DNA from 4 places in the Streptomyces sp. NBC_00086 genome. Region 3 is predicted to be linked to each of the others. Evidence: riboswitches for the same ligand, from Rfam matches in the RefSeq annotation. Region 3 holds a riboswitch; each other region holds the start of a gene.
What was found. Region 3 has a riboswitch for cobalamin ahead of OG276_RS02130 (ABC transporter substrate-binding protein). Riboswitches for the same ligand answer to the same signal wherever they lie in the genome.

Region 1: another riboswitch for cobalamin. It lies ahead of metE (5-methyltetrahydropteroyltriglutamate--homocysteine S-methyltransferase); the one in region 3 lies ahead of OG276_RS02130 (ABC transporter substrate-binding protein).
Region 2: another riboswitch for cobalamin. It lies ahead of OG276_RS10610 (energy-coupling factor ABC transporter permease); the one in region 3 lies ahead of OG276_RS02130 (ABC transporter substrate-binding protein).
Region 4: another riboswitch for cobalamin. It lies ahead of OG276_RS17470 (CbtB-domain containing protein); the one in region 3 lies ahead of OG276_RS02130 (ABC transporter substrate-binding protein).

The regions. Positions count from the first base shown of each region.
Region 1 is NZ_JAPELZ010000001.1:7,268,526-7,275,955, reverse strand. It holds gene metE (5-methyltetrahydropteroyltriglutamate--homocysteine S-methyltransferase) at 1-1,816, opposite strand, end outside; cobalamin riboswitch at 1,985-2,211, opposite strand; gene OG276_RS32980 (DUF1269 domain-containing protein) at 2,449-2,940, shown strand; gene OG276_RS32975 (hypothetical protein) at 3,628-3,990, shown strand; gene OG276_RS32970 (M1 family metallopeptidase) at 3,987-5,324, opposite strand; gene OG276_RS32965 (Pls/PosA family non-ribosomal peptide synthetase) at 5,414-7,430, opposite strand, start outside.
Region 2 is NZ_JAPELZ010000001.1:2,432,114-2,439,543, forward strand. It holds gene OG276_RS10600 (MFS transporter) at 1-526, shown strand, start outside; gene OG276_RS10605 (flavodoxin family protein) at 558-1,274, opposite strand; cobalamin riboswitch at 1,556-1,750, shown strand; gene OG276_RS10610 (energy-coupling factor ABC transporter permease) at 1,779-2,474, shown strand; gene OG276_RS10615 (energy-coupling factor ABC transporter substrate-binding protein) at 2,483-2,812, shown strand; gene cbiQ (cobalt ECF transporter T component CbiQ) at 2,816-3,565, shown strand; gene OG276_RS10625 (energy-coupling factor ABC transporter ATP-binding protein) at 3,562-4,419, shown strand; gene OG276_RS10630 (hypothetical protein) at 4,435-5,439, shown strand; gene OG276_RS10635 (PadR family transcriptional regulator) at 5,449-6,003, shown strand; gene OG276_RS10640 (EF-hand domain-containing protein) at 6,049-6,261, opposite strand; gene OG276_RS10645 (tRNA-dependent cyclodipeptide synthase) at 6,516-7,310, shown strand; gene OG276_RS10650 (cytochrome P450) at 7,291-7,430, shown strand, end outside.
Region 3 is NZ_JAPELZ010000001.1:485,501-492,930, forward strand. It holds gene OG276_RS02105 (N,N-dimethylformamidase beta subunit family domain-containing protein) at 1-232, shown strand, start outside; gene OG276_RS02110 (VOC family protein) at 404-793, shown strand; gene OG276_RS02115 (PE-PGRS family protein) at 858-2,402, opposite strand; gene OG276_RS02120 (ABC transporter ATP-binding protein) at 2,380-3,180, opposite strand; gene OG276_RS02125 (iron ABC transporter permease) at 3,177-4,232, opposite strand; gene OG276_RS02130 (ABC transporter substrate-binding protein) at 4,229-5,221, opposite strand; cobalamin riboswitch at 5,259-5,396, opposite strand; gene OG276_RS02135 (helix-turn-helix domain-containing protein) at 5,408-6,490, opposite strand; gene OG276_RS02140 (hypothetical protein) at 6,675-7,127, shown strand; gene OG276_RS02145 (aldo/keto reductase) at 7,179-7,430, opposite strand, start outside.
Region 4 is NZ_JAPELZ010000001.1:3,913,336-3,920,765, reverse strand. It holds gene pucL (factor-independent urate hydroxylase) at 1-119, shown strand, start outside; gene OG276_RS17485 (TIGR04222 domain-containing membrane protein) at 336-953, shown strand; gene OG276_RS17480 (histidine phosphatase family protein) at 963-1,430, opposite strand; gene OG276_RS17475 (phytase) at 1,552-2,838, shown strand; cobalamin riboswitch at 2,929-3,065, shown strand; gene OG276_RS17470 (CbtB-domain containing protein) at 3,104-3,322, shown strand; gene OG276_RS17465 (CbtA family protein) at 3,353-4,105, shown strand; gene OG276_RS17460 (hypothetical protein) at 4,221-4,508, shown strand; partial or broken gene OG276_RS17455 (alpha/beta hydrolase) at 4,596-6,090, shown strand; gene OG276_RS17450 (TetR/AcrR family transcriptional regulator) at 6,044-6,682, opposite strand; gene OG276_RS17445 (alpha/beta fold hydrolase) at 6,814-7,430, shown strand, end outside.

The DNA.
Region 1 (7,430 bases), 6.8 Mb from region 3:
CCAGGTCGGCCACCTCGTCGCGGAGCGCCAGCGCGACCTGGCGGGCGGTGGCGGCGAGCGGCTGGTCGTCGCGGACGAAGGACCAGGCGAGCATGGTGACGGGGCCGGTGAGCATGCCCTTGACCGGCTTGGCCGTCTGCTCCTGGGCGTACGCGGTCCAGCGCACGGTCATCGGGTCGGGGCGCGAGATGTCTCCGGCGAGGACCGGCGGGCGGACGTAGCGGGTGCCGTAGGACTGGACCCAGCCGTGCCGGGTGGCGAGGTAGCCGGTCAGCTGTTCGGCGAAGTACTGGACCATGTCGCTGCGTTCGGGCTCTCCGTGTACGAGTACGTCGAGGCCGGCCTTCTCCTGGAAGGCGACGACCTCGCGGATCTCGGCCCGGATGCGGTCCTCGTAGGCCGCCGTGTCGATGCGTCCCGCGCGCAGGTCGGCGCGGGCGGTGCGCAGTTCCGTGGTCTGCGGGAAGGAGCCGATGGTGGTGGTGGGAAGGAGCGGCAGGCCGAGGTGGGCGCGCTGGGCGGCGGCCCGTTCGGCGTAGGCGGGGAGGCGGCGGCCGTCGGTGTCGGTGATCGCGGCGGTGCGGGCGCGGACGGCCGGGTCGTGGGTGATCCGGGAGGCGGCGCGGGAGGCCAGGTCGGCCCGGTTCGCGGCGAGTTCGGCCGCGATCGCGTCGGTGCCCCGGGCGAGTCCGCGGGCCAGCGTGCTGATCTCGGTGCTCTTCTGCCGGGCGAAGGCGAGCCAGCGCCCGATCTGCGGGTCGGTGTCCCGCTCGGCGTCCGCGTCGAGGGGGACGTGCAGCAGGGAGCAGGACGCGGCGACGTCGACCCGGCCCGCGAGGCCGAGCAGGGTGCCCAGGGTCGCCAGTGACTGCTGGTAGTCATTGATCCAGATGTTGCGGCCGTTGACCACGCCCGCGACCAGGCGCTTGCCGGGGATGCCGCCGGCCGCGGCGAGGTCGTCGAGGTTGGCGGCGGCCCGGTCGGTGAAGTCGAGGGCGAGGCCCTCCACGGGCGCCTTCGCCAGTACGGGCAGCGCTTCGCCGAGCCGGTCGAAGTAGGAGGCGACGAGCAGCTTGGGGCGCTGGGCGAGGCTGAGGCCGCCGAGTTCGCGGTAGGCGCGGGCCGCCGCGTTCAGTTCGGCCGGGGTGCGGTCCTGGACCAGGGCCGGTTCGTCGAGCTGGACCCAGGCGGCGCCGGCAGCGCGCAGTTCGGTGATGACCCGTGCGTAGACGGGGAGCAGCCGGTCGAGGAGGGCCAGCGGATCGAAGCCGGGGGGCGTGCCGGGTGCGGGCTTGGCGAGGAGGAGGTAGGTCACAGGTCCGACCAGGACCGGGCGGGCCCTGTGGCCGAGGGCCAGGGCCTCCTTCAACTCGGCCACCTGCCGGGCGGGTTCGGCGGTGAAGACGGTGTCGGGACCCAGTTCGGGCACCAGGTAGTGGTAGTTGGTGTCGAACCACTTGGTCATCTCCAGCGGGGCCACGTCCTGGGTGCCCCGCGCCATCGCGAAGTAGCCGTCCAGGGCGTCCGCCGCGACGGCGGACCGGTGGCGGTCGGGGATCGCGCCGACCATGACCGTGGTGTCCAGGACGTGGTCGTAGTACGAGAAGTCGCCGGTGGGAACCTCGGTGATGCCGGCCTCGGCGAGCCGGGCCCAGTTGGTCCGGCGCAGGTCGCGGGCCGTGGCGCGGAGGGCTTCGGCGGTGACGCGGCCCTTCCAGTAGCCCTCGACCGCCTTCTTCAGTTCCCGGTTCTGTCCCTGGCGGGGGTACCCGTACACGGTGGCCCCTACGGGCGCGGCTGCGGACTCGGTGGTCACGGAACTCTCCTTCGCGAGCGTGTCTCCATGGCCCGGTGACGGGTCGCGGACGCGAAGGGTGCGGGAACGGGCGGGTGTTGGGGTCGCGTACGGCTCGGTACGCGACGGGAGGATCCGCCTGAAGCACGCCGACCCGCCCACGAGGTCACCGGGAAACCGTGCGCGGTCGTTCGCGCACGGGCAACGGGCAGGTCTTCGGACTCGCGGGCTCGCCTGCCGGTCTCCCGGCGGGCACCTAATGGCCGTCGCTTCCCAGGACCGCTTCCGGTCCCAGTGCGTATGACGGCGGTCGTTCCCGCTCACCGCTGCGGGGCAGTCCCGGATTCCCACCGGGTTCCCTCTTACGACGCATCCCGCCTGGCGGACGGGGGCGAACCAGCTGCGAGGCCCACAGTAGGGCGGACGCCCGGTGAATGAACACGACTTCCCGCATGCCGGACGGTGAGATGAGACACGGAGAGGCCTGCCGAGAAGCAAGCGGGGCGCGCGGACGGCCGGGTACGGCCGAACGGGCGAGTGACGCTGACGGCCCGGCAGATGACATGGAGTCACGACTATACCAATTGTGGTGGATTGTCTGATTCTAGGGTGTACTGGACACCGGCAACACCGTCCAGGAACTGGAGCGTTACGTGGCATCCACCACTCTCACCGTCTGGAAGTTCCCCACTCCCGAGGGGGCCCAGCAGGCGGAGTCCGCCCTGCTCGCCCTGCAGAAGGAACAGCTCATACAGGTGCACGACGCCGCGGTCGTCACCTGGCACGAAGACGCCAGGAAGCCGAAGACCCAGCAGTTGAACAGCCTCACGGGAGCCGGCGCGCTGTCCGGCACCTTCTGGGGGATGCTCTTCGGGCTCCTGTTCTTCGTGCCGCTGCTCGGCGCCGCCGTGGGTGCGGCAGCCGGGGCCATCGGTGGATCGCTGTCCGACGTCGGGATCGACGACCAGTTCATCGACGACGTGAAGTCCGAGGTGAAGCCCGGGACTTCCGCACTGTTCCTGCTCTCCTCCGACGCCGTGGTCGAGCGGGTGCGCGCCTCCTTCCCCGGCGGGCAGGCGCAGCTGATCCGCTCCAACCTCTCCGGCACGCAGGAGCAGCAGCTCCGCGAGGTCTTCGCGGCCTGAGACCCACCCGTCGCCGCGACGTCTCGGCCCGGACCGGTGGGTCTCCTCCCCCGGATCCGGGCCGCAGCGGTGTGCGCGCCGCCCTCGGCACCGCACTCGGGTACTGGCCCCGCACGCCCCGCCCGGCCCGCCGCGCCCCGGACTCCACCCCGGCCGCGGCGGCCCGGGCGGGGCGTTTCGCGTCCCCGCCGGAGGGGACCTTTGGCCCGGCCCGTGGGACCAAAGACCCGGATTGGGCCCCTGAGCTGCTGTTAGCGTTGAGGTGTCGCCGCCCGTGAGTGCACTGCGCTCGCCCATTCGATGGCCGATGGCCGCGACCGCGTATGCCGTATGCCCTGCCGAGAGGAGGCGATCGCCCCATGGATCACAGTCCGAGTCCGCTGAACCACCCGCGCCGCGTCGCCTCGTCCTGCGCCGCGCTCTGAGCCGCACCTCCGCGTAGCCAGAGCTCTCGCTCCACCCCCGACGGCCCGTCGGCGCTCGCCGCCCGGCCGCTCACCCTTGCCCGGCCCGTTCCGGCAACCCCGCGCCCAGCCCTTGCGGCGGGCTCGTCCGGCATGCTCCGGGCTCCTCCACCCACCCCTTTCCGGGGCGTCCACAGGCCGCTCCGTCCGGTCCGCGCGAGGTCTCGCGCACCGTCACGCCCATTTCCCCGCACGTCCCCGTTCACCAGAAGGAAGCACTGTCATGACCATCAGCACGAACACCAACACCCGCACCGACGCCGCCTCGACCGCCGATGAGCAGGCCCAGGCCCTGGCCGTCCTGCACGAGATCCGCGACGAACTGCGCGATTTCAACCGGGACATGGACCGCCTGAACGCCCTGACGGAAGATCAGGTCAAGTCCACCGTGGAGAACCGGAAGCTGACGGCGCTGACCCTCATGTTCGTCATTCCGTCCACCTTCGCCGCGATCCCGGGCGCCAACTTCGAGCACCTCAACGAGTACGGCTTCGACAACTTCTTCGCCCTGCCGGTCCTCCTGGGCACCGTACTCGCCGCATCCCTGGGCACCTTCGTCTTCGTCAAGAAGAAGGGCTGGCTCTAGGCCGTCGCCGCCGGCGCGGGCAGGGGCGGGAGGCCCGGCGCCGACAGCCAGGCCGCGAACAGGTCGTCCAGCGGTTCGAGCGCGTAGCGGGACGCGTGCGCGGTGAAACCGGCCGTGGTGACCACGCCGTGGCGGTTCACGGTGGCCCACTCCCGCAGCATGCGGAAGAACGGGCCGTCCCCCAGCGCGCAGCGGATCGCGTGCACGGCGAGGCCGCCGCGCTGGTAGAGGCGGTCGTCGAACATCAGCTTGCGTCCCGGGTCGGCCAGCAGGAGGTCCTGCGGCTGCCCGGAGAGCAAGCGGTGTGCGGCGGCCGCCAGTTCGTGCGCGGTGCGGCCGCCGGAGCGCTCCGACCAGAGCCATTCCGCGTACTTGGCGAAGCCCTCGTTGAGCCAGATGTGCCGCCAGTCGGCGATGGTCACGCTGTTGCCGAACCACTGGTGCGCGAGCTCGTGGGCGATGAGCCGCTCGGAGCCGCGTACGCCGTCCACGTGGTTGGAGCCGAACAGGGAGAGCCCCTGGGCCTCCACCGGCACGTCCAGTTCCTCGTCGGCGACGACCACCGCGTACTCGCCGAAGGGGTAGGGGCCGAACAGCTCCTCGAACAGCTGCATCATCGCGGGCTGCCGCGCGAAGTCGCGCGAGAAGCGGGGCAGCAGATGCGCCGGTACGTGGGCGCTCTGCGGGACGCCGCCGAGCCCGGGGTCGCCGAGCAGCACCGTCTGGTACATGCCGATGGACAGGCCGACCAGGTAGCTGGAGGTCGGCGCCGGCTGCTCGTACACCCAGGTGGTGGTGGAGGCGCGGGTCGTCCGCGTGAGCAGCCTGCCGCCGGCCACGACGGTGTACGCGGAGGGGGTGTTGACCGAGATCTGGTACGAGGCCTTGTCCGCGGGCCGGTCGTTGCACGGGTACCAGGAGGGCGCCCCGACCGGCTGGCTGGCCACCAGCGCGCCGTCGGTCAGTTCCTCCCAGCCGAGGCCGCCCCAGGGGCTGCGCACCGGTGTGGGGTTGCCCGCCCAGTGCACCTCCACGGTGAAGGCGGCGCCGGCGGGCAGCGGCTTGGGCGGCCGGATGCGGAGTTTGCCGCCCCGGTGGCTGTAGTGCGGCGCCCTGCCGTTGACGAGGACGCGGCCTATTTTGAACTCGGCCAGGTTGAGGTGGAACTCGGTGAGCGGCGCCCGCCCGGCGATGGCACTGAGCCGGGCCGTCCCGGCGAGCCGGTTGGGGCCGGGACGGTATTCCAGAGCGAGTTCGTACCGGTGCACGCGGTAACGGGGGTCGCCGTTGGCCGGAAAGTACGGGTCCGATGCCGCTGTCTTCTGGCCGTTCACTGCCGCTTCCGCTCCCTGCGTTGTGCTCGTACGACGTGCTGGTGGTGCCGGGCCCGGTCGCCCGGTTTCCCGGCGCCCGGACCCGCCCTTCAGGACCGCCACGCCTCGATCGGGTTGCCCAGCCAGCGGGTGTCGGCGGGAACGGATTCCCCGGCCATCACGAGGGAGGCGGGACCCAGAGTGCTGCGGGCCCCGACCGTGCTCCCGGGCAGGACGATTCCGCCCGGGCCCAGGGTGGCGCCCTCACGCAGGACCACAGTATCCGTCCTCAAGATCCGGTCGTGGAAGAGGTGCGTCTGCAACACGCAGCCCCGGTTCACGCTGACCGCGTCGCCCAGGACGACCAGGTCGGTCTCGGGCAGCCAGTAGCTCTCGCACCACACGCCGCGGCCGATCCGGGCACCGATTGCGCGCAGCCACAGGGACAGCACCGGCGTCCCGGGCACCGAGCCGACCAGCCAGGGCACGGCCAGGACCTCGACGAAGGTGTCGGCCAGTTCGTTGCGCCACACGAAGCCGCTCCACAGCGGGTGCTCTCCCACCCGGTGGCGGCCCACCAGCAGCCATTTCGCGGCCGTCGCGACCACGCACGCGGCCACCCCGGCGGCGAGCAGGACCGCTCCGGACAGCAGCGCGGTCACCCACGCGCCGGGCCCGTCCGGTCCGGCCAGCGCACAGAACGCCGCCAGTGTCAGCACGGCCAGCGCGACCGAGCAGAACACCGGGACGAGCCGGCACAGCTCCACCAGCCCGCGCGCCCACAGCAGCCGCGCGGGCGGATCGTACGTCCGGCTCTGGTCGGAGTCGGCGGTGGACCGCGGCAGCCGGACCGGCGGCAGGCCCAGGTAGGAGCTGCCCTTCTTGGCCTTCTTCGGGGTGGCGGACAGGACGCCGACCAGCCCGTCGTCCGGTACGGAACGGCCCGGCGCGGTCATTCCGGAGTTGCCGAGGAAGGCCCGGCGGCCGATCTCGGAGTGGCCGATCCGCAGCCAGCCGCCGCCCAGCTCGTAGGGGGCGGTCAGGGTGTCGTCGGCGAGGAAGGCGCCCTCGCCGACGGTGGTGAGGCTCGGCAGCGCGAGCACCGTGGACACCTCGGCGCCCCGGCCGATCTTCATGCCGAGCAGCCGCAGCCACACCGGTGTGATCAGTCCGGCGTACAGGGGGAAGAGGGTTTCCCGGGAGAGGTCCATCAGCTGGGTGACCGTCCAGGCCTGCCAGCCGATCCTGCTGTGCGTCGGATGGGTTCCGGTGCGCAGCCCGAGGCTGAGGAGGCGTACGGAGACCAGGAGCAGGGCCGCGTACGCGAACCCGAAGGCGAGCGCCCCCGGCACCACGGCGAGCAGCGCTCCGGCCAGCGCCCGGCCGAGTCCGGCGTCGGCGGGCACGAACCGGCCGGCCACGAGGAGGGCGGGCAGGGCGGCGAGCACGGGCAGGGCGGTGAGGCAGAAGCCGGCCGTCCCGTAGGCGGCGCGCCAGGGCAGGCCGCGCGGTGGGCGCTCCTTGGGCCAGTTCCGCTTGGCCTTGCCGAGTTTGCCGGCGGGGGCTCCGGCCCAGCGCTGGCCGGTCGGGATCTGGCCGACGACGGCGGAGCCGGGGGCCACCTCGGCCCGCTTGCCGACGCGGGCGCCGGGGAAGAGGATGCTGCGGGTGCCGACGACGGCGCCCGCGCCGACCTTCACGGCGCCGATCTCCAGGCGGTCCCCGTCCAGCCAGTGGCCGGAGAGGTCCACCTCGGACTCCACGGCGCAGCCGCGGCCGAGCTTGAGCATGCCCGTGACGGGCGGCAGCGAGTGCAGGTCCACCTCGGGGCCGACCTTGGCGCCGAGCGCCCGTGCGTAGCGCTCCAGCCAGGATCCGGTGAGCGAGGTGGCGCCGGAGTACTCGGCGAGCCGCTCGGCCGTCCACAGCCGCAGGTGAACGTTTCCGCCGCGCGGGTGGCGCCCCGCCTTGACCCCGCGCAGCAGCAGGCGGGCGCCGCCGGCCGCGATCGCGAGGCGGCCGGGCGGACTGTAGAGCAGTGCGGCGCCCGCGGCGACGAGCCACCAGGAGGCGGTCGGCGCCCACGGATAGGCCCCGGACCAGTGCAGTACGTTGCCCAGGGCGAGC
Region 2 (7,430 bases), 1.9 Mb from region 3:
CTTCCTCAACGCGGCCCTCGTCACCCTCACCCCCCTCTACCTGGTCCGCGGAGCCGGCCTCGACTCCATGCAGCTCGGTCTCGTCCTCGCCATGGACGGAGTCGGCGCGCTCGCCGGCGCCGCCGTCGCGGTCCGCGTGACCACGCGCCTCGGCACCGCGCGGGGCATCATCCTGGCCGACCTGGCCGGCGGCGCGCTGCTCCTGCTCGCCCCGCTGACCACGTCGGCGGGGGACGCGTTCTGGTTCGCCCTGGGCAACGCCGGCTTCGCCTTCGGCACCGTCATCGGCTCGATCACCACCCGCACCTACCGGCAGACGCAGTCGCCCCCGGAACTGCTGTCCCGCGTGATGGCCACGGTCCGCTTCGTCTCCTGGGGCGCGCTGCCGCTCGGCGCGCTCACCGCCGGCCTCCTCGCCACCCAGTTCGGCGCCCGTACCGCGCTCTGGACCGTCTGCGCCGCCGCCCTCCTGCCCCCGCTCTACCTCTTCTCCACCCAGGTGGGCCGCCACCGCGACCTCATCTGACGCCCTGGACCGCGTCCCTTGCGGCCCGAGCTCAACGGTGCTCGGGGTTCTCGAAGTCGAACCGGCAGCCGGCGTCCCACTCGGAGCGCTGGTTTCCGTGGGCGGGGATGCCACCGGTGTCCTTGAGCATCCTCGCCAGGTGGAGCTGGTTCCAGGTCATGAAGGTCGTGTTGCGGTTCGTGAAGTCGTTGTCCGGCCCGCCGGAGCCGGGGTCGAGGTACGACGGGCCCGGGCCGGCCTCACCGACCCAGCCCGCGTCCGCCTGCGGCGGAATGACGTATCCGAGGTGCTGGAGGCTGTACAGGACGTTCATCGCGCAGTGCTTGGCGCCGTCCTCGTTGCCGGTGATCAGGCACCCGCCCACCCGACCGTAGTAGGCGTACTGGCCGAGCTCGTTGAGGATCGACGAGCAGGCGTACAGGCGCTCGATCACCTTCTTCATGACCGAGGAGTTGTCACCCAGCCATACGGGCCCAGCCAGCGTGAGGATGTCTGCGGCCATGACTTTCGAGTAGATGACCGGCCACTCATCGGTCTCCCAGCCGTGCTCCGTCATGTCCGGCCAGACGCCGGTCGCGATGTCGAGGTCCACTGCCCTGAGCACCTCGACCTGGACACCCTGGCGCTTCATGATGCCGGTGCTGATGTCGATCAGGCCCTGCGTGTGGCTCTGTTCCGGCGACCGCTTGAGGGTGCAGTTGATCACCACGGCACGCAGGTCGTCGTGAGACATGGCGTTGTAAGTCATCGTCGCGCTCCTCCGGTAGCCACCCGTCCAGCCTCACCGGCGCCCGGCAGGCCCGCCACCCGGCCGCACCCGTCCGGGTCGTCCGGGTGGAACACGCGGCCGGAATAGTGCGGCGACGCGCGGCAGCCCGTCCTCGGCGGTCACGGGCCTACGGAACTCCCTTTTCAGCCCGGGGCATTGAGTCGGACGGCGACGACGCCGACACATGGTGTGACGCACAAGCGGAATCCGGCCGCCGCCCGGCGCGATTGGGGCGGGTTGTTACCGGTCCGCGCGGCCGACTAGGGTCAGCGGGCCTTGGTGTTCGGGAAACCGGTGGGAAACCGGTGCGGCCCTCGCCACTGTGATCGGGAAGTCCGGCTCCACTCCTGCGGGAAAGCCACTGGGCTGCGCGGGAGGTTCCGCGCTGCCCGGGAAGGCGGAGCATGGACGTCAACCCGTGAGCCAGGAGACCGGCCGGGGCGCGTTGTCCATCCACGAGGTGCTGGAGAGGTCTCCCTACTCATGCATATAGCCGAGGGGTTCCTGCCCCCTTTGCACGCGGTCGCCTGGGGCGCCGCGTCCGCCCCCTTCGTCGTCCACGGCGTCCGCGCGCTCACCCGCGAGGTGAAGGCCAACCCGGAGAGCACGCTGCTGCTCGGCGCCTCCGGAGCCTTCACCTTCGTACTGTCCGCCCTGAAGATCCCATCCGTGACGGGCAGTTGCTCGCACCCCACGGGCACCGGGCTCGGGGCGATCCTGTTCCGGCCGCCGATCATGGCGGTGCTCGGCACGATCACCCTGCTCTTCCAGGCGCTGCTGCTGGCACACGGCGGGCTCACCACCCTCGGCGCCAACGTCTTCTCCATGGCCATCGCCGGGCCCTGGGCGGGCTACGCCGTCTACCGGCTGCTGCGGAAGTCCGGTCTCCCGCTGATGGTGACCGTGTTCTTCGGCGCCTTCTTCGCCGACCTGGTCACCTACTGCGTCACCAGCGTGCAGCTCGCCCTGGCCTTCCCCGACCCGGCCTCCGGATTCCCGGGCTCGCTCGCGAAGTTCGGGGGGATCTTCGCGGTCACGCAGATACCGCTGGCGGTGAGCGAGGGGCTGCTGACCGTCCTGGTGATGCGGCTGCTGATGGCGTCGAGCAAGTCGGACCTGGTCCGGCTGGGCGTCGCGAAGCTGACCTCCGCCCGTACCGAAGAGAAGGCGGCGGCCTGATGAGCGGGATGTCCAAGAACGCGAAGATCAACAGCCTGCTGCTGCTCCTGGTGGCGGCGCTGGCCGTGCTGCCGATCGCCCTGGGGCTGGGCGAGGGCAAGGAGGAGCCCTTCGCGGGCGCCGACGCTCAGGCGGAGACGGCGATCACCGAGCTGAAGCCGGATTACGAGCCCTGGTTCTCCCCTCTGTACGAGCCCCCCTCGGCCGAGATCGAGTCCGCGCTGTTCGCCTTGCAGGCGGCGCTGGGCGCGGGCGTGCTCGCGTACTACTTCGGCGTCCGCAAGGGCCGCCGCCAGGGAGCGGCCGCCGCCGCAGCCGCCACCGCCCCGGAGGCCTAGGCGGTGCTGCCGATCGACGTGGCCGCGCACGGCAGTCGCTGGCGCGGCCGGCACCCGCTGGAGAAGGCACTGCTCGGGATCGGGCTGACCGTCACCGCCGTGTGCCTGCCGCCCTGGCCGGGCGGGCCGCTGGTGGCCGCCGCCACCCTCGTCGTGCTGCTCGGCCCGGCCGGGGTGGCCGGCCGGCAGCTCTGGCGGGCCTTCCGGATCCCGCTCGGCTTCTGCTTCACCGGGGCGCTGCCGCTGCTGTTCGCGGTCGGCGGCCCGGCGGGGCCGGTGTCCCTGGCCCCCGACGGCCCGCGGCTCGCCGCCGAACTGCTGCTGCGCACCTCGGCGGCCTCGCTCGGGCTGCTGCTGTTCGCCTTCACCACCCCGGTCTCCGACGTACTGCCCCGACTGGTCCGGGCCGGGGTGCCGGCCCCGGTGGTGGACGTGGCCCTGGTCATGTACCGGATCGGCTTCCTGCTGCTCGACTCCATGGCCCAGGTCCGCCGGGCCCAGGCGGCCCGGCTCGGTCACACCGGCCGGGCGGCGGTGTGGCGCTCCCTGGCGGGGCTCGCCGCCACCTCCTTCGTACGGGCCTTCGACCGCGCGGCCAAGCTCCAGGCGGGGCTGGCCGGACGCGGCTACGACGGCGCGCTGCGGGTCCTCGTACCGGAGGCGGCCCTGTCGTGGCGCTTCCTGGCGGCCACCGCAGGGCTGCTGGCGGCCCTGATCACCCTGACCCTCACCCTGAAGGGGCTCTCCCTGTGAACGCGTCGCCGAACCCGTCGCCGGACCCGTCACCGAACGCGGTGGTGGAGCTGTCCGGCGCGGGCTACGCCTACGAGGACGGCCCGGCGGTGCTGACCGGCGTCGACTTCGCCATCGCGCCGGGCCGGGCGCTAGCCCTGCTGGGCCGCAACGGCAGCGGCAAGACCACGCTGATGCGGCTGCTGAGCGGCGGCCTGCGGCCCGGCGCGGGATCGCTGCGGCTGGACGGCACGGAGGTCTCGTACGGCCGGGCCGGACTGACCCGGCTGCGCACGTCCGTCCAGCTGGTGGTGCAGGACCCCGACGACCAGCTGTTCGCGGCCTCGGTGGAACAGGACGTGTCCTTCGGCCCGATGAACCTGGGACTCCCCGCTCCGGAGGTCCGTGCCCGCGTGGACTCGGCCCTCGCCGCACTCGACATCACGCACGTCCGGGACCGCCCCACGCACCTGCTCTCCTACGGCCAGCGCAAGCGCGCGGCGATCGCGGGGGCGGTGGCGATGGCTCCGCGCGTACTGATCCTGGACGAGCCGACGGCCGGCCTGGACCCGGACGGCCAGGAGCGGCTCCTCGACGTCCTCGCGGGCCTGCGCGCCGCCGGCACGACGGTGGTGATGGCCACCCACGACGTGGACCTGGCGGTCCGCTGGGCCGACGACGCGGCGGTCCTGACCCCGTCCGGCATCCGCTTCGGCCCGGCCGAGGCGCTCCTGTCCGACCCGGACCTGCTCACCTCGGCGGGGCTGCGCCCGGCCTGGTCCCCGGCGGTCACGGCCGTCCTGCGGGCCCACGGCCTGCTCGCTCCGGACTCCCCCGGCCCCCGAAACCCGGAGGCGCTGGCCGCCTGGCGGTAGGTAGGTTGCGCGTCCATGAAGACGCTGAAGGCAACCTCGGAGCCGAAGTCCCTCTTCTGGGAGGGCGAGGACCTGGTCGACCCGATCGGGGGCTTGCGCCGCTGGGCGCCGGACGGGCGCGAACACGACTTCCGCCCCGTGCTCTCCTACCGGTTCGACCGCGCGGTGCGCTCGCCCTCGGGGCGCTGGACGGTGGTCTACGAGGAGCGCGGCACCAAGGCCCTCCTCCTCGAAGGGGCGGAGATCGTCCGCGAGTTGGACCGGAGCTTCTACCACGCCGAGGAGTACGACTACCCGGTCGCGCTCGGCGCACTGCCGGACGGCCGTGAGGTGCTGGTGCACTGCCCGGACCAGTTCGACATCCTCGTGACCGAGGACGCGGCCACGGGCGAACGGCTGACCCCCGCCGCCCGGTACACACAGGACGTCTTCCACTCCCGGCTCGCGGTGAGCCCGGACGGGCGGCGGCTGCTGTCCGCGGGGTGGGAGTGGTATCCGTTCGGCGCGGTTCGGGTCTTCGACCTGGCCGCGGCGGTGGCCGGCGCCGCCGAACTCGACTGCTGGGGACGGGTGTCCCGGCCCCAGGGGGTGGACGGCGAGGTCGTCGCCGCCTGCTGGCTGGACGGTGGCCGAGTCGCCGTCGCCTCCGGCGAGGAGGTGCTCGGTGACGAGCGCCGCGAGGACGACGAGGAACCGGTGGCCCTGGGCCCGCGCGAGATCGGCGTGTGGTCCGCCGCCGAAGTGCGGTGGCTGCACCGGAGCCGGCTCGGGTTCACGGCGGGGACCCTGCTCGCCTGCGGCGGCGACCGGGTGGTCAGCCTCTGCGGGCACCCCCGCCTCGTGGATGCCAGTACGGGCGCCGTCCTGGCCGAGTGGCCCGAGGTCCCGGTGTCGCGCCGGGAGGGGTCCTACGGGGTCCCGCACGTCCCGACCCCGGTCGCGGCCCTGCACCCCGACGGGATCCGGCTGGCCGTCGCCGTGGAGAACGGGATCGCGGTCCTCGACCTGCCGCAAACCTAGGATGGCCGCATGTCGCTCCCGCACGCCATCCTCACCGCCCTGCTCGAAAAGCCCTCGTCGGGGCTGGAGCTGACCCGGCGGTTCGACAAGTCGATCGGGTACTTCTGGTCCGCGACGCACCAGCAGATCTACCGCGAACTCGGCCGGCTGGAGGAGTCCGGGCTGATCCGGGCGCTGCCCAGCGAGGGGCCCGTACGGGGGCAGAAGAAGGAGTACGAGGTGCTGCCCGCCGGGAGCGGGGAGCTGGCGCGGTGGGTCGGGGAGCGTCAGGATCCCAAGCCCGTGCGCGATCCCCTGCTGCTGCGGATCCGGGCGGCGGCGGTGGTCGGGCCGCAGGGGCTGGCCGCGGAGCTGCGGCGGCATCTGGAGCTGCACCGGGCCCAGTTGGCCGTGTACGAGGGCATCGAGGAGAAGGATTTCCCGGCCGGGCGGGACTCCGAGGAGGACCGGCTGCGGCGGGTCGTGCTGCACGCGGGAACCGGGCTGGAGACCTTCTGGCTGCGCTGGCTGGAGGAGGCCCTCGCCGAGGTGGAGGGCATGGCGGCCGGGCCGCGGCAGGCCTGACGCGCGCACCCCGGCCCGGCAGGGGCCAGGGGGCGGCGCGGGGGCTTACTTGTTCAGGGAGGCCCAGAACTCGTCGAAGCTGAGCAGGCCGTCGTCGTTCGAGTCCTTGGCGGCGATCACGGCCTCCGCGACCGGGCCGGTGACGTACGGGTCACCCATCGCCGCCATCGCCGAACGGAACTCGTCGGCCGTCACGAAGCCGTCACCGTTCACGTCGAACTTGCCGAACGTCGTCCGTGCGCTCTCGATGTCCGCCACTGGGTCCACCCCTTCTTGGTGCTTGTTGACCGGCTCAGGGTAGCGGCACGCCCGACCCCCTCACGCCCCGGGTCCCGTTCGAGCGGCAGATAGATATTCAATTACTCTTCCGTAGTGCGGAAGCGATAATTCCAGCCAACAATTCAAGCCTCCACTTGTCACGCTCCGGGGCCACGGCATAACGTAGCGACATTGCCGCCACACCGGGAGCGCAGGGCTCCCAGGGACAAGCGGCAACAAGGGCGATCACACAGGTGACGATCACAGCTGACGCATCATTCGAAGTTCTGCCCTTCACCCGCACTTGCCACCACATCTGGGAAGACGGCGACCATGTGCTCATCGGAGTGAGTCCTGGAAACAGCTACTTCAGCTCCGAGCGCATATCCGACCTCGCCCGATGGGCCACGACCCGCTTCGCACAGGTCGACTTCGTGTACGCAGACCTCCACGTGGACCGGATGTTCGCAGCCTTCGGCTACACCCCGGAACACGCCGAGAAGCGTGCGACGAAGGAAATCAAGGCAGTGCGGCGAAGGATTCTCAAGGGCGTGGAGGAATCAGGACCTCCGCACGCAGAGATCCGAGTGAGGGCACTTTCGGAGTTCCAGACGAACCCCGTCTACCAACTTCTGCACCGACGCGTACTCCATTTCCTGGAGACCGACGAAGAATTCCGCAAGGGCTGCGAGGAAATGGCTCTGCACTTCGTCGGATCCAAGTTGCCGGAAGGTGAATCAATCACCGACGCACAGTTGCAGGTGTGTTTCGATTACATGGCGGCCGAGCTGCCGTTCTTCATCGACACCCCGAGCATTCTCGACGTGCCGTCCTCCGTGGCGGCCTACCACGTCAAGATGCCGATGACCGACCTCCTCTTCTCGCGCGGTGGGGGCCTGCGCGCGACGAGGAACCAGGCATACGCCGTGGTACGGCCCGAAGCGGCAGAAAGCGCGCAGAGCAACCCGAACGACCCGAACGCAACCACGAACACGCACGCGCACACCGCACCAACCGAAGGGACCGTCGATGAGCGTCGAGCAGCTTGAGGGCACCGGACTGACCGCCGAGCCCCTCATCGACTTCCCTCTCTCGCGGCGCGGTGACGTGCTCCCCGAGGAGTGCACCTGGCTGCGCGAGAAGGCGCCGGTCGCGAAGGTCCGTACCCT
Region 3 (7,430 bases):
GTATTACACGACGCCGAGCGGCGCCGCCGTCTTCGCGACGGGGACGATGCGCTGGGTGGAGGCCCTCGACGCGAAGGGCGACGGCCGCAGCGGAGCCAACCACGGCCTGGACGCCCGCTCGGGCGCCCTGACCACCCGGGTGACGGAGAACCTGCTCCGCGCCTTCGCGGCCGGCCCGGCGGGACGGACGCATCCGGCGCAGGACAACGTCAGGGCGGTGTACGGGGGCTAGGGCCCGGTGTACGGGGGGCCGGGCCCCGCCGTACGGGGGCCGGGCCCCACCCACATCGCACTGGACTCCACCCGAAGGGGCTGTTTATGATCATGTCGCGGCATCGCGTGTCGGTCACCGGCTGGGTGAGGCATGGAGGTGCCGGGACGTGCCTTTCGGAGGCATCCACTCATGACGGTTCAGCTCAACCACACGATCATCCACTCCCGTGACCACCGGGAGTCGGCGGAGTTCCTGGCGTACTTCCTCGGCCTGGAGGTCGGAGCCCCCTGGGGCCCCTTCATCCCCATCGAGATCGCCAATGGCGTCACCCTGGACTTCGCGACCATCCCCGCCGAGTCCATCACCGCGCAGCACTACGCGTTCCTCGTCTCCGAGGCCGAGTTCGACGAGGCCTTCGAGAAGATCAAGCGGGCGAGGATCACCTACTTCGCCGATCCGCACGGGCAGCGCCCCGGCGAGATCAACCACAACGACGGCGGCCGGGGCGTCTACTTCGAGGACCCCTCGGGCCACGGCATGGAACTGATCACCGTCCCGTACGGCGGCTTCAAGGAGTAGGACCGGCCCGGCGGCGGGGACTCGCACGCCCCGCCGCCGGATCCCGTGCACACCGCGGTGGCGTTCAGTCGAGCATGCGCCGCATGACCCACAGCGGCAGCGCCGGATTCCGGGCCGCCGCTCCCGCCGTCCGCTCGTCGCCGAGGAGCGCGACCAGCGCGGGCACCGGCAGCCGCGGATGCTCCACGGCTTCCCGGCGGACCGACGGGGACGGGTCCCCGAGCAGCCGCTGCGCCGACTCCCCGGACAGCCGGGGGTCGGTCGCCGCCCGGGCCCGGACCTCCTCGTCCTCGTCCCGGCTGAAGCGTTCCACCAGCTCCGCCGTGGAGTCCGGGTCGTCCAGCGCGAGCTGCCGCAGCCGCCGGTGGGGGTCCTCGGCGTAGCGGAGCAGGTTCCGGCCGGGGAAGTTCGGGTGGCCGTAGGGGCGGTTCGGCGTGGACAAGCTGCCGGTCCACCAGGTGAAGACCTCCAGCAGCATGTCCGCCGGGGCGTCGTCGCACCGCTCCGCGAGGAACAGCCGCACGGTCCGGTCCTCGTCCCGGGCCAGCCGCTCCACGACATCGGCCGGCAGCCGCCGGGCCATCGCCACGCTGCCGCGCAGCACGGGATGCACGGATCCGGCGATCCGCCGCATCGCCCCGGGATCACCGTGCAGGTCCATCACCCACCGTGCGGGGCGGCGCATCGCGTCCAGTTCCAGGCCCGGCAGGAAGCCGGCCCGTTCGTCCTCCGTCAGCTCGGGCCGCAGCGATACGGCGAGGCGTACGGAGCGATCCGGATCGGCGGCGAGTACGGCGACCTGGCCGGGCTCCAGGTACGGGTTCTCCGCGAGGAACCTCCGCCAGGTGGGGTCCGGGCTCCCGCTCAGGCGCTGTACGAGGTCCCGGTCCAGCCGTCTGGTCTCGACGAGGTCGAACGTCACCCTCGCCCTGTCGAAGAGCTCGCAGGTGACCGGGGCCTCCTCGTGCCGGGCCAGCGCGACCGCCGTCCGCACCACCTCGGCGGGATCCTCGGCCAGGCGGGCCCGGATCGCCTCGTCGAAATCCGCCCAGCCCGCCTCGGCCGCCGCCGCGCGCACGGTGGCCGCCGGATCGGCGGCCAGGGCCCGGAGCAGCCGGTGCGGCATGCGGGGCAGGCTCGCGGCGTCCGCCCGGGCCTCGTCGGAGCGGGCCGCCGCCAGCGCTTCGTACACGTCCTCGGTGAGCAGGCCCCCGGCGGCGTCCGCCAGGTACGCCAGCCCGTACCGGCGCCGGTCGTCCGGCTCGCCCCGCACGAGCCGGGACCACTGTTCGGTGGTGAGGGTGACGCAGGTCCGGGTGCCGGTCCTGAGGAACCGCAGCGTGACGCCCCGGTGCTCGGCGAGGCTGCCGCGCACGCGCCGGTCCGGGTGCGCGATCGCGGCCTCCACCACCGCCTGCGGCAGGTCCGCGCGGTACAGCAGCTGGTCGCTGATGCCGAGGAGCCCCACCAGGATCTCGTCGGGCGCGGCCCGGTTCATGCTCAGGCCCTCCCGTCGGTCCTGGCGCAGCCGCCGGCTCACCGCCTCCCCGAACTCCAGGTCTTCCCAACCCGCCGTCACGTCCGTCTCAGTACCCCGTTCGGTCCCCATCCTCCGGAAGGTAGACGATGTTGACCGCGCCCGTCGTCGGGTGGGTGCCGACGCGGGTGCGGACCCCGTAGACCTCGGCCAGCAACGGCTCCGTCAGCACCTCGGCCGGGGTGCCCGAGGCGGCCACGCGGCCGCCCGCCAGGACGTACAGGCGGTCGCAGTACATCGCCGCCAGGTTGAGGTCGTGCAGGACCAGCAGGGCGGTGGCGGGCAGGGCGCGGACCAGGCCGAGGATCTCCAGCTGGTAGCGGATGTCCAGGTGGTTGGTCGGTTCGTCCAGGGCGAGCAGGCCGGGGTCCTGGACGAGGGCGCGGGCCACCAGGGCGCGCTGGCGCTCGCCGCCCGAGAGCCCGTCGAAGCGGCGGCCCGCGAGGGTGCCCGCGCCGACGGTGTCCAGGGCCCGCGCGACGCGGCGCACGTCGTCCGGTCCGTCCTGCTCCCAGAACCGTTTGTGCGGGCTGCGCCCCATGGCCGCCACCTCGCGCACGGTCAGCCCGAAGGTGCCCGCCGCGTCCTGGGGCACCACCGCCACCCGCCGGGCGCGGTCCTTGACGCCCAGCGAGGCCGCGTCCACGCCGTCCAGCAGGACGCGCCCGCCGGTCGGGCGCAGGGTGCCGTAGACGCAGCGCAGCAGTGTCGTCTTGCCGCTGCCGTTGGGGCCGACGACTCCGACCGTCTCGCCGGGGCGGGCGGTGAGGTCGATCCCGTGCAGCAGCGGCTGCCCGTCGATCTCGTAACGCACGGCCTCGACGGCGAGTTCCGTTGCCCCGGCCGTCATCCCACGATCCCTTCGGTACGGGTGGACCTGCGCAGCATCCACAGGAAGAACGGCCCGCCGACGAGCGCCGTGACCACGCCGACCGGAATCTCTTCCGGTGCGGCGGCGGTACGGGCGATCAGATCGGCCAGGGTCAGGAACACCGCCCCGCCCAGGGCGGCCACGGGCAGCAGCGCCCGGTGTCCGGCGCCGACGACCATCCGGGCGGCGTGCGGCACCATCAGCCCCACGAAGCCGATCGCCCCGCTGTAGGCCACCAGTACGCCGATGACGAGCGAGGTGAGGACGAACACGGCGGCCCGGAACCGGCTCGTGTCCAGCCCGAGCGTCCGGGCGCCCTCCTCCCCCGCGAGCAGCAGGTCGAGCGGCCGGGCGAGGGCGACGAGCAGTGCGGTGCCCAGGAGCAGGGCGCCGGCGGGCAGGGCGAGTTCGCCCCAGCGTGCACCGCCGAGCCCGCCGAGGGTCCAGAACAGCACGCTGCGGATCTGGTCGGGGTGGGCTGCCAGCACCAGGATCAGGCTGGTCAGGGCGGACAGCACGTACTGGACGGCGACTCCGGCGAGGATCAGCCGGCCGGTGGTCATGGCGCCGCCGCGCCGGGCCATCGCGTAGACGGCGACGAGCGCGCCCATCGACCCGGCGAACGCGGCGAGCGGTACGGCGGCGCCGCCCGCGAAGCCGAGGAACCCGGCGCCGAAGACGATGACCAGCACGGCTCCGGCCGAGGCCCCGGAGGAGGCTCCGAGCAGGAACGGGTCGGCGAGCGGATTGCGCACGAGGGCTTGGAGCACGGTTCCCGCGACGGCGAGTCCCGCGCCGACGACGGCCCCGAGCAGGACGCGCGGCATCCGGACGTCCCACACGATCGCTCCGAAGGCGCCCGCTCCCCCGCCGGGCCCCGGCCCTGCGAGCACGATGTCGAGCACCTGACCCGGAGGGATCCGTACCGGTCCCAGGGCCAGCCCCGCCAGGGCCGACGCTGCCAGCGCGACGGCGAGCAGGGCCAGTACGACCGGCGTACGGGTGAGCGCGCCGGCGGCCCGCAGCCTCACGCGGCGTCGGGGTGGAGCTGGCCGCCCAGCGACTCGACGGCGTCGGCGATGCGGACTCCGAGCACGGCGGAGGACAGCGGCAGCACGACGAACCGCCGGTTCTTGATCGCGGGTACCTGGGCCAGCGCCGGGTCGTTCAGCAGGCGCTGCTTCTTGGCTTCGACGGTGGTGCCGCCGTAGTCGTAGATGAGGACGACCTCGGGCTTCCGCTCGATGACCTTCTCCCACGACACGTCGCCGAAGGTGTCGTCGAGGTCGGCGAACACGTTGGTCCCGCCCGCCAGCGCGACGATCTCGTTGCCGATGCCCTTGCCGCCCGAGGTGAAGGCGGAGGCCTCGCCCGAGTCGTAGACGAAGACGGCGGGCTTGGCCCGGTCCTTCACGCGTGCGCTGACGGCTTCGATGCGGCGCCGTTCGTCCGCGAGGAGCCGCTCGCCGCGCTCGGGAACGCCGAAGGTCCGCGCCACCTCGGTGATTTCGGTCCTGAGCTGGTCGAGGCCGACCTTGCCCTCGGTGCAGTACTCCACGCTGAGGCGGGAGTTGATGCCGGACTTCGCCAGTCCCTCGCGGTCGCGGCCCTGCGCCTTGTCGAAGGCGCTGGAGTAACCCCCGTACACGAAGTCGGGGTTGGCGCCGAGGAGGATCTCCTTGGAGGGGTACTCCTTCGCCAGGACCTTGATCTTGTCGTACGCGGGCCGGTAGGCGGGCAGTACGGCATCGTCCAGGTAGGCCGTGCCGACCGTCTTCCCCTCCAGCCCGAGGGCCAGGAGGATCTCGGTGGCGTGCTGGTTCATGGCGACCGCACGCTGCGGCGGGGCCTGATAGGTGCTGGTGACACCGCAGTTGGTGACCGTGTACGGGAAGCCGGGCGCGGCTCCCACCGCCGCCTTCGCGTCCTGCGCGGCGGGCGATCCCCCACACGCGGCCAGCGGAATCAGGAGGGGGACGGGCAGGAGCGCGCGCAGCAGCGCACGGGGGTACGAAGACATGGTGAAGCCTCTCCGGGGGATCCGCGTCCCCTGGTCGAACCGAAAGAGGCGGTGCGTCAGTGTCTGACTCCCGGGTCCCCGCGCGGGGGTGTCCGGTCACAGTGGCGGGACCGCACCGGATTCGCACCGGTTTCCTGTCCTGCACCGCCTGGATAACGCGGCCCAGTCTGCCAGAAGGGCGGGGCGTCAGCGCCTCGGGTGCCCCGCGCCGGCCGCCCGCGCCGCTCCCGCCGGCCGGGAGGCGAGGGTCCGCAGCGCTTCGTCGGAGGGTGATCCCGGCTCGGCCGTGTAGAGGTAGAGGGTCTGGTCGGGGTCGTCCGGGAAGGTGAGGGACTCGTACTCCAGGGCCAGTTCACCGACGGCGGGGTGCCGGAAGCGCTTGGTGCCATGAGTGTGTTCGAGCACGTCGTGCCCGGCCCACCAGCGGCGGAAGTCCGCGTCCAGCGCGGCCAGTTCATCGACGAGGGGGCTCAGCGCGGGATCGTACGGGTGCCGGCCGGCGTAGAAGCGCAGCGCGGCGACGGCTCCGCGCGCGGCGCTCTCCCAGTCGGCGAAGAGCGCGCGGGCGGCGGGGTCGAGGAAGAGGAACCGGGCGAGGTTGCGGCCGCGTTGGCCCGGTGTGCCCGACCCCACTGTGACGCCCGACTCCACCGCGTCCAGCTCCACCGTGTCCAGCTCCGCGGCGCCCGACTTCACAGCGTCCGCCCCCACCGCGCCCCCCTCGGGCCCGTCCCCCTCCGGCCCGTCCCCCTCCAGCCCGTCCCCCTCGGGCGCCCCGAAGTCGGCGTAGAGGACCTCCGCGAGCCGGTTCGCGGCCAGGACGTCGAGCCGGCGCCCCATGATCATCGCCGGGGTGCCGTCGTCCAGGGCGTCCAGCACCCGGTAGAGGCCCGCCCGGACCCGCTGCGGTCCGTCGGTTCCCGCGGGGCCCGGGCCGCCGCCCGCCGAGTCGGCGGCGCGCCCCGGGGACCGCTGCGGCCGGGCCAGGTCGAAGAGGTGGGACCGCTCGGTGGCGTCGAGCCGCAGCGCACGGGCCACGGCGTCGAGGACCTCGGCGGATACGTGCAGGGTGCGGCCCTGCTCCAGCCGGGTGTAGTAGTCCACGCTGACCCCCGCGAGCTGCGCGACCTCCTCGCGCCGCAGCCCGGGCACGCGCCGCCTTCCCGGATGAGCGGCGACGCCCACCGCCTCGGGGCCGATCCGGGCTCGGCGGGAACGCAGGAAGTCCCGCAGGTCGGACCGGGGCTCGCGCCCGGCGGTGGCAGTCATTACCCCAGGCTAGGCCGTCCCGTTCGGATCGTGCCGGTCCGCGCCGCCCGGCAGCGCGCCGGGGTGCGGCACCGGACGGCGCGGACCCGACCGGCACGATCCGAACGGGACGGCCGAGGCCGGGCCGTGTCACAGCCCGGTGACAGCGGCCCCACAGGTGCCGGACCCGGGCGATCATGACCCGATGCGCAGACACCATGTGATCATCGCCCTCACCGGCGCCGGACTCCTCGCCCTCACCGGGTGCGGCAGCGACTCCGACGCTCCGGCCCCCGGCAAGACCTCCGCCCCGGCTTCGACCGTGCCGAGCACCGGTCCGAGCGGCAAGCCCAGCGCCGATCCGAGCGCGGCCCGCCCCGACACCGGCCTCCCGCCGAGCCCCGCACCCGCGCAGCGCGCCGCCTACCTGGCCGCGCTCGACGCGATCGACCCCGAGATCGTCAACGGCAAGGACGACAAGGCCGTCTCGCGCGGTCTCGACCAGTGCCAGTCCATCAAGGGCGAGAAGGACCCGGCCAAGCGACTGGCCGGCGCGAACCAGCGCTTCATCGGCCCGAACCACCCCGACGGCTTCGGTCCCGTCAAGTCCGCCCTGATCGTCGCGGCCGTTCAGGCCAACCTCTGCCCGACCTACTGAGCCCCTCCGAGGGCGGGGCGGAATCCGGGCGGTGGCCGGTCGGCCACCGCCTCATGCCGTCTCGTACCGGTCAGCGGCCAGGGTCGCGAGCTCGCCCTCGGACAACCGCAGGCAGCCGGCGGCGACGTTCTCGGCCAGGTGGCCGAGGTCGCCGGTGCCGGGGATGGCCAGAACGTGGGAGCCCTGGTGCAGGGTCCATGCCAGCCGGATCTGGGCTGCGCTCACGCCGTGGGCGCGTGCGACGGAGCGGACTTCACGGCTCGGTCCGGTGGTGGCGCCGGCGGTGCGTCCGGTTCCGGCGAT
Region 4 (7,430 bases), 3.4 Mb from region 3:
TCAAGAACGACAACGAGGTCTACTTCGCGGCCGACCGCATGTACGGCCTCATCGAGGGCACCGTGCACCGCGACGGCGTGCAGCCGGTGATCGCGACGAGCGACTGGATCGTGGCCTGACGCCCGCTCCCCACCCACGGTAGTTCGGCCCGGACCGCGTCGCGGGGTCCGGGCCGCTGCGCGTTCGCGGCCCGACTCAGCCCGGCCCGCCCCGATCCGACGCCGCGCCGTGAAGCTCAAGTCTTGCTCTGAGACGGCAGGACGGGGGTTGGGCGCCGCACCGTCAGGTGACACTGCTGACAGACGAGGCGGGCCGAAACGGGGGGTGGACCCGGTATGCGGTGGGTGTTCCGGCAGTTCGCAAGGGGTTCGCACGAGATGCGGGACCTGGACGTGTACGACATCGCGTTCCTGGCGGGTGGGGCGCGGCGGGTGGCGGACAGCGCGATGGTCGCGCTGAACAGGCGCGGCCTGCTCGTGGTGCACAAGGCGCAGGTGCGTACGGTGGGCGGGGAGTTGCCCGGGCACGCGGTCGAGCGTCGTGTGCTCGCGTTCTGCGGGCGCACCAGGAGCGTCGACTCGGTCCGCGCCGACCTGCACCGCTCCCTGGAGGGCTACGAGATCGGCCGTCGGCTGGCCGCATGGGGCCTGGTGAAGGGCGCGGACCGCCGCGTGACCCGTAGCGGGAGACGACACCTGGAGGCGGCCGGGCGCGACGCGAGCATCCCGGAGTACGTCCTGCGCGGGGCCGCCGGCGTCCTGGACGCCACGGCCCGACGCCCGGTCGGCCGCCCGGTCGGCCGCGCGCAGGCGGTTCCACGCCGTCGTGGCCCGACGTCGGGGCGCAGGCTGCCGCGCATGGACGGCGACTCCGATCCCGGCTCGCACTCGGGCTCGTACTCCGACGGCGGCGGAGGCGGCGGAGGCGGCGACGGCGGAGGCGGCGGTGAGTGAGGCGGGGAGTCAGGGACTGCCCGGCGGATCCTCCGGCCCGCCCACGAGCAGGTTCCAGCGCCCGGAGCGCCCCGTCAGCGTCGTCACCGACCCCGGGCGTGCGTCGAGCCGCCAGAAGGCCGCCGCCGGCAGCTCCAGGGCCCACACCACGGCCGCCCGTACGACGCCCTGCCCGGCCACCGCCCGGTGCGTCCCCGGCGCCAGCGCGCCCAGGTGTGCGCCGACCCGCGCGATCAGCGTCTCGACCGACTCGCCGCCGCCCGGGGGCGCGTACGCGGTGTCGGTCATCCACCTCCGCAGCCCCTCGGGGTCCTCCCCGGCCACGTCGTCCATGGCCCGCCCGGCCCAGGCGCCGTGGTCCTGCCCGCGCAGCCCTTCGTGCCCGGGGCACGGATCTGCGGACGGGAAGCGGTGGAGGCGCCCCGCTTCGTCCAGAGGCGGAATCACGAGACGGACTCGTACGGTGGTGGGGTGCACCGTCCGATTCTTCCGGGGTTTCGCACCGCGTTCAACCATCGGCCATCTGTTGGGTGCGGACATGACAATCAACCCCGCGAGCGTCTTCCTCTCAGGGCAAAACCCTCATAAAGGAAGAACATTGACCACACGTCTCGCCGCCCGCGCCTCCGCACTCGTGCTCTGCACGGCACTCGCCGGGTCCGTGGCGCTCCCCGCACAGGCCTCCTCGATCGGCACCGTCCGGCCCAGGGCCGAGACCGCGCCGCTGTACGACGACGAGGCCGGCGGCGACGCCAACGCGGACGACCCGGCGATCTGGCGCAACGCCGCCGACCCGGGCCGCAGCCTGGTGATCGCGACCGCCAAGCAGGGCGGCCTGCGGGTCTACGACCTGGAGGCCCGGCAGGTGCAGTCGCTGCCCGCCCCGGCCGGACCGGGCGCCGACGACGCACCCGGCCGCTTCAACAACGTCGACCTGGTCAGCGGCCTGCGCCTGGGCGGCGGGCGCGCCGATGTCGCGGTGGTCAGCGACCGGGGCAACGACCGGCTGCGGATCTACCGGATCGACCGGAACCGGCCCGGCGGCCCGCTCACCGACGTCACCGACCCGGGAGCGCGCCCGGTCTTCTCCGCCGACCAGGCCGAGATCAACGAGCAGAAGACCGCGTACGGCCTGGCCACCTGGACGGACCGCAAGAGCGGCCGGTCCTACGCGGCGGTCAGTCAGCGCAACCGCACCCGGATCGCCCTGCTGGAGCTGGTCGCCACCCCCGCAGGCACGGTCGACTACCGCCAGGTGCGCACGCTGGACCTGCCGTCCTCCTTCCGCCTGCCGAACGGCGCTTCCTGGACGCCCTGTGCCGAGCCGGGCGAACTGCCGCAGATCGAGGGCATGGTCGTCGACCCCGCGGACGGCACCCTGTACGCGGGGCAGGAGGACGTCGGGATCTGGCGCATCGACGCGGGCCTCGGCGGCACGCCGAAGCTGATCGACAAGGTGCGCGAGTACGGCGTGCCCGGCACCTACGACGAGGAGACCGAGGAGTGCGCGCCCGGCGCCGATCCCGGCTACGGGGGCAAGCGCCTGAAGGCCGACGTCGAGGGCCTGACCCTGGTCACCGAGGCCGACGGCGACGGCTACCTGCTCGCCTCCAGCCAGGGTGACGACACCTTCGTCGCCTACGACCGCGAGCGCGAGGACCACAACGAGTTCGAGGGCGCCTTCCGCATCACCGCGGCCTCCGCCACCCTTGACGGCTCCGAGGTCTGCGACGGCGCCGCCGCCCTCAACGCCCCCCTCGGTACGCGCTATCCCCGCGGCCTGCTCGTCGTCCAGGACGGCCGGGAAACCCCGGGCGACGGCGACCGCGAGGCGACCGGCTTCAAGTTCGTCGGCCTGGGCGAGGTGGTCGACGCCATCGGCTGACGCCGTCGGCCGGTGAGACGCGCCGGTGAGACGAGCCGGTGCGACGAGCCGGTGAGACGGAACCCTCCTGCAAGGACGCTGTAAGGCCGCCATAAAGAGCGGTACGGTGGCGGACGACAAGACGACGGTATGACGGAAGTCCGGTTGAGAATCCGGCACGGTCGCGCCACTGTGAATCCTCCCGGAGGGGGAGGAAAGTCAGACCCGCCACCGTCGTCGCAAGCACCACTGACCGGGACGCGTGTTCCCTCTGGAGGTTCCTGCCATGGCCGACTCCGCCGTGCCCACGACTGCCGCCCCGCTGGCCGTCGCACCCATCTCCCTCTCCACCCTGGCCCCTTGGGCGCTGTTCGTGGGCGTTCTGATGCTGGTCCTGCTCTACCTCGTCGGCGCCGAGCAGGGCGCCACCGCGATCTTCGAAGGCGACACCGTGCACGAGTGGATGCACGACGGCCGCCACCTCCTCGGCTTCCCCTGCCACTGATCCACCGATCCGCAAGGGACCGAAAACTTCATGAACCCCATTTCCCCCCGCGTGCTCCTCATCAGGGGCATGCTCGCCGGCCTGCTCGCCGGAGTTGCCGCGTTCCTCGTCGCGTACTTCCTGGGCGAGTCCCAGGTCGACGCGGCGATCGCCCTGGAGGAAGCCGGATCCCACGATCACGGTGACGCCGAGGCGGCTCCGGTCAGCCGGGCCCTCCAGGCCACGGCCGGGCTGGGCACCGGAACCCTGCTCTACGGGATCGCGCTCGGCGGCATCGCCGCGCTCGTCTACTGCTACGCCCTGGGCCGGATCGGCCGCTTCGGCCCCCGGGCCACGGCGCTGCTGGTCTCCGGCGGTCTGTTCGTCACCGTCACCCTGGTGCCGTTCTTCAAGTACCCCGCCAACCCGCCGGCCGTCGGAGACCCCGAGACCACGGTCCAGCGGACCACCCTCTACGTCCTGATGCTCGCGCTCGGCCTGCTGCTCGCGGCCGCCGCGCTGATCCTGGGCCGGCGCCTCGCGCCGCGCCTGGGCAACTGGAACGCCTCGATCGCAGCCTCGCTCGCCTTCGTGGTGGCCGTCGCCGTCGCCTACGCGTTCCTGCCCGGCATCAACGAGGTGCCGACGGGCTTCCCGGCGGCGCTCGTCTGGCAGTTCCGGCTCGCCTCGCTCGCCATTCAGGCCGCGATGTGGGGAACTTTCGGCCTGGCTTTCGGATTTCTTGCCGAACGGGCTCTTGTCCCCGCCGCAACACCCAAGGAGGCTGTACAGCCTGCGAGTTGACGTCTTGCGTGCAAGTGAATGAGAGGCTGGTGACGGCGCGGTGGCGACGGCGACCCGAGAGCTCGGGGACCATCGAAGACCCAAAGGCCGCCGGGAGGCGCCGCACTGGCTTCACTTGCCGCACTGGCTTCGCCTGCCGCACCTGCCCAACCGGCAGCAGTGGCGAGACGTGCGGGAGTGGCGGGGCTGGACGGGCGCGGCCCCGTTCTGGCTGAACGCGGTGCTCCTGCTGCTGACCCCCTTCTCCACCGTCACCCTGCTCGCGCAGATCGGCATCATCGCGGGCCTGACCGCCGTCGCCGGTCTGGCCCGCCACCTCTGGTCGGGTGACTACGGCCATGCGGCCATCCACTCCGCCGCCGCGCTCATGGGTGCGGCGGCAGTGGCGGTGGTCGTGGTCTGACGGGGGGCTCGCCGGGGGGCTAGCCCCCCGAACGACCTTCCCGGCTCCCGGATGTGATGGCCGGGGATGCCCAACCATCCTCGTTTCATGACCACTTACCGCAGCAAGACCGCACTCGTCGCCCTGGCCGCCACGGCCGTGGCGGCCACGCTGACCGGTACCGCCGGCGCCGCGGCCGCCACCGCCGCCGGCCGCGCCGCCGCGCCCACCCTGGCCTGGACGGCGTGCACCCACACGGGCCACCTCGACGGCCAGCAGTGCGCGAAGCTGTCCGTCCCCCTCGACTACGCCGACCCGGCCGGCCCGCACGTCGACCTCGCCGTGTCCCGGCTGCCCAGCACCCGTCCCGCCGCCCGGCGCGGGACGCTGGCCGTGGTCCCCGGCGGGCCGGGCGGCTCGGGCGTGCAGCGGCTCTCGCAGAAGGGGGCCGCGCTGGCGGGGCAACTGGACGGCGCGTACGACCTCGTCGCGCTCGACCCGCGCGGAGTCGGCGGCAGCGTCACCGCCGAATGCGGCCTGGACGCGGCCGACCGGCGCCTGACGACCCTGCGCTCCTGGCCCGGCGCCGACGGGGGGATCGCGGAGAACGTCGACCGCTCCCGCCGGGTGGCCGAGGCCTGTGCCGCGAACGGCGGCGCGGAGCTGCGCAGTTTCACCACCGCCAACCAGGCGCGCGACATGGACCGCTTCCGGGAGGCCCTCGGCGAGCGCAAGCTCTCGGTGTGGGCCGTCTCCTACGGGACCTACGTGACGGCGGTGTACGCGCAGAAGTTCCCGCACCGCACCGACCGCCTGGTGCTGGACAGCAGCGGGGACCCCGACCCGACGCGGGTCGCGCGCGGCTGGCTCGCGAACATGGCGCAGGGCGCCGACGACCGCTTCCCCGACTTCGCGGCCTGGGCGGCGGACCCGGCGCGGGCGGGGGAGGGGCTGCGGCTCGCCGACCACCCGGACGACGTACGCCCGTTGTTCCTGGCCCTCGCTGCGGAGCTGGACCGCTCCCCGAAGCCCTCGAACGTACCCGGCCTGCCGCTGACGGGCACGATGCTGCGCCAGGCCCTGCAGACCGCCCTCTACGGCGACGCCCAGTTCCCCGCCTTCGCCCGCCTCGTCCGCGAGGCCCGGGACCCCGGGGCGGTCCCCGAGCTGCCCAAGGAGCTCGCCGCGGTGCTCCCCGACTCGGACGCGTCGCTGATGGTGGGGGTCATCTGCAACGTCGTGGCCTGGCCCAAGAACGTCTCCGGGTACGAGCGGGCAGTGGCCGCGGACCGCGCCGCGCACCCCCTGACGGCCGGGATGCCGGCGAACGTCACCCGACGCCCCCGCCGAACGCCCCACCCGCATCACCGACCGGGGCCCCTCGAACATCCTGATGGTGCAGAACCTCCGCGACCCGTCGACCCCGTACACCGCCTCCCTGAAGATGCGCGAAGCCCTCGGCTCGCGCGCCCGGCTGCTCACCGTCGACCACGGCGGCCACGGGGTCTACCTGGGCAACGGCAACGCCTGCTCCGACCGCACGGTCACCGCGTACCTCACGACGGGGGAGCGTCCCCTGCGGGACTCCGTGTGCCCGTCCTGAAGATCCGGTCCAGGTGGTGGCGCAGCACCGCGACGGCCGACTCGGGGCCCCGCTGGCCGACCAGGATGCTGGTGCCCATGGTCGCCGCCATGGCGAGCAGGCTGATCGCCTCCGTGCGCGCGTCGACGTCCGGGTCGGCCAGGCCGGTTTCCTGGGCCTGGGCGATCAGCCCGGCCACCGCGTTCTCGGCGGCGTCGGGGTTGTCGATGAAGGGCTGGGCGGCGAGGGCCTCGTCGGTCACGGACAGGATCGAGTAGGAGCTGTAGAGGAGGTGGAAGGTGCGGCTCTCCTCGTCGGTCGGCAGGGAGGCCAGCAGCAGGGCCTCGATCGTCGCGCGCGGGCCGGGGTCGGGGCCGGCGGCGGCCAGGCGGGCGCCGACCCGTGTGGTGAAGCGGTCGGTCAGGTGCTGGAGCCCGTAGAAGAGCAGCTTCTCCTTGGTCTGGAAGTAGTACTGGACCAGGCGCAGGGAGACTCCGGCCTCGGCCGCCACGTCGCGCATGCCGACGGCGTGCAGCCCGCGCCGTCCGGCGACGCGGATGAGTGCCTCGGCGATCTGGGTGCGCCGTTCCTCGTGGTCCACGCGTTTCGGCATGTTCTGGTGTCTCCGCCCGTCGGTGCCCGTGGGTGATGAGCCCGCGGCTCGTTTTCATGGTACCGCCGTATCAACATCATGGTACGGTCGTATCACGAAGAACGGATCCCCGGTCCTCCAGGAGGTGCCCCGTGCCCGACAACAAGCCCCGCCGTGACATCGGCCGCTACGTGAGCGACGAGCTGCGCGACCGCTACTTCGCCGCCTGCGACGCGCTCTACGCGAAGGGGGCGCCCGCCCGCTCCGAGACGGACGTGGAGACCAGCTTCGGGACCACGCACGTCTACCGGTACGGCCCCACGGACCCGGCGGCGGAGTCCCGTACGCCCATCGTCCTGATCCACGGCTCGGGCGGCTGCTCGGCCCAGTGGTACCCCAACACCGTGGCCCTCAGCGCCGACCGGCCCGTCTACGCCCTCGACACCCCCGGCGACCCGGGCCGCAGTATGCACCGCGCACCGATGTGGCAGCCCGAGCGCGCGGCCCAGTGGATGGACGAGGCCCTCGACGCGCTCGGCCTGGACCACGTCCACCTGGTCGGCTCCTCCTACGGCGGCTGGCTGGTCATCAACCAGGTGCACCTGCGCCCCGGCCGGCTCGCCTCGGTCACCGCCCTGGACCCGGGCGGCCTGGAGAAGGTGGGGCTGCGCTTCTTCGTGTGGATCTTCGCCAGTCTCTTCGCCACCTTCGCCCCCAAGGCGCTGCGCCCGACGCTGGCCAAGTGGCTGGAGCAGCCGGTCCTGGTCGT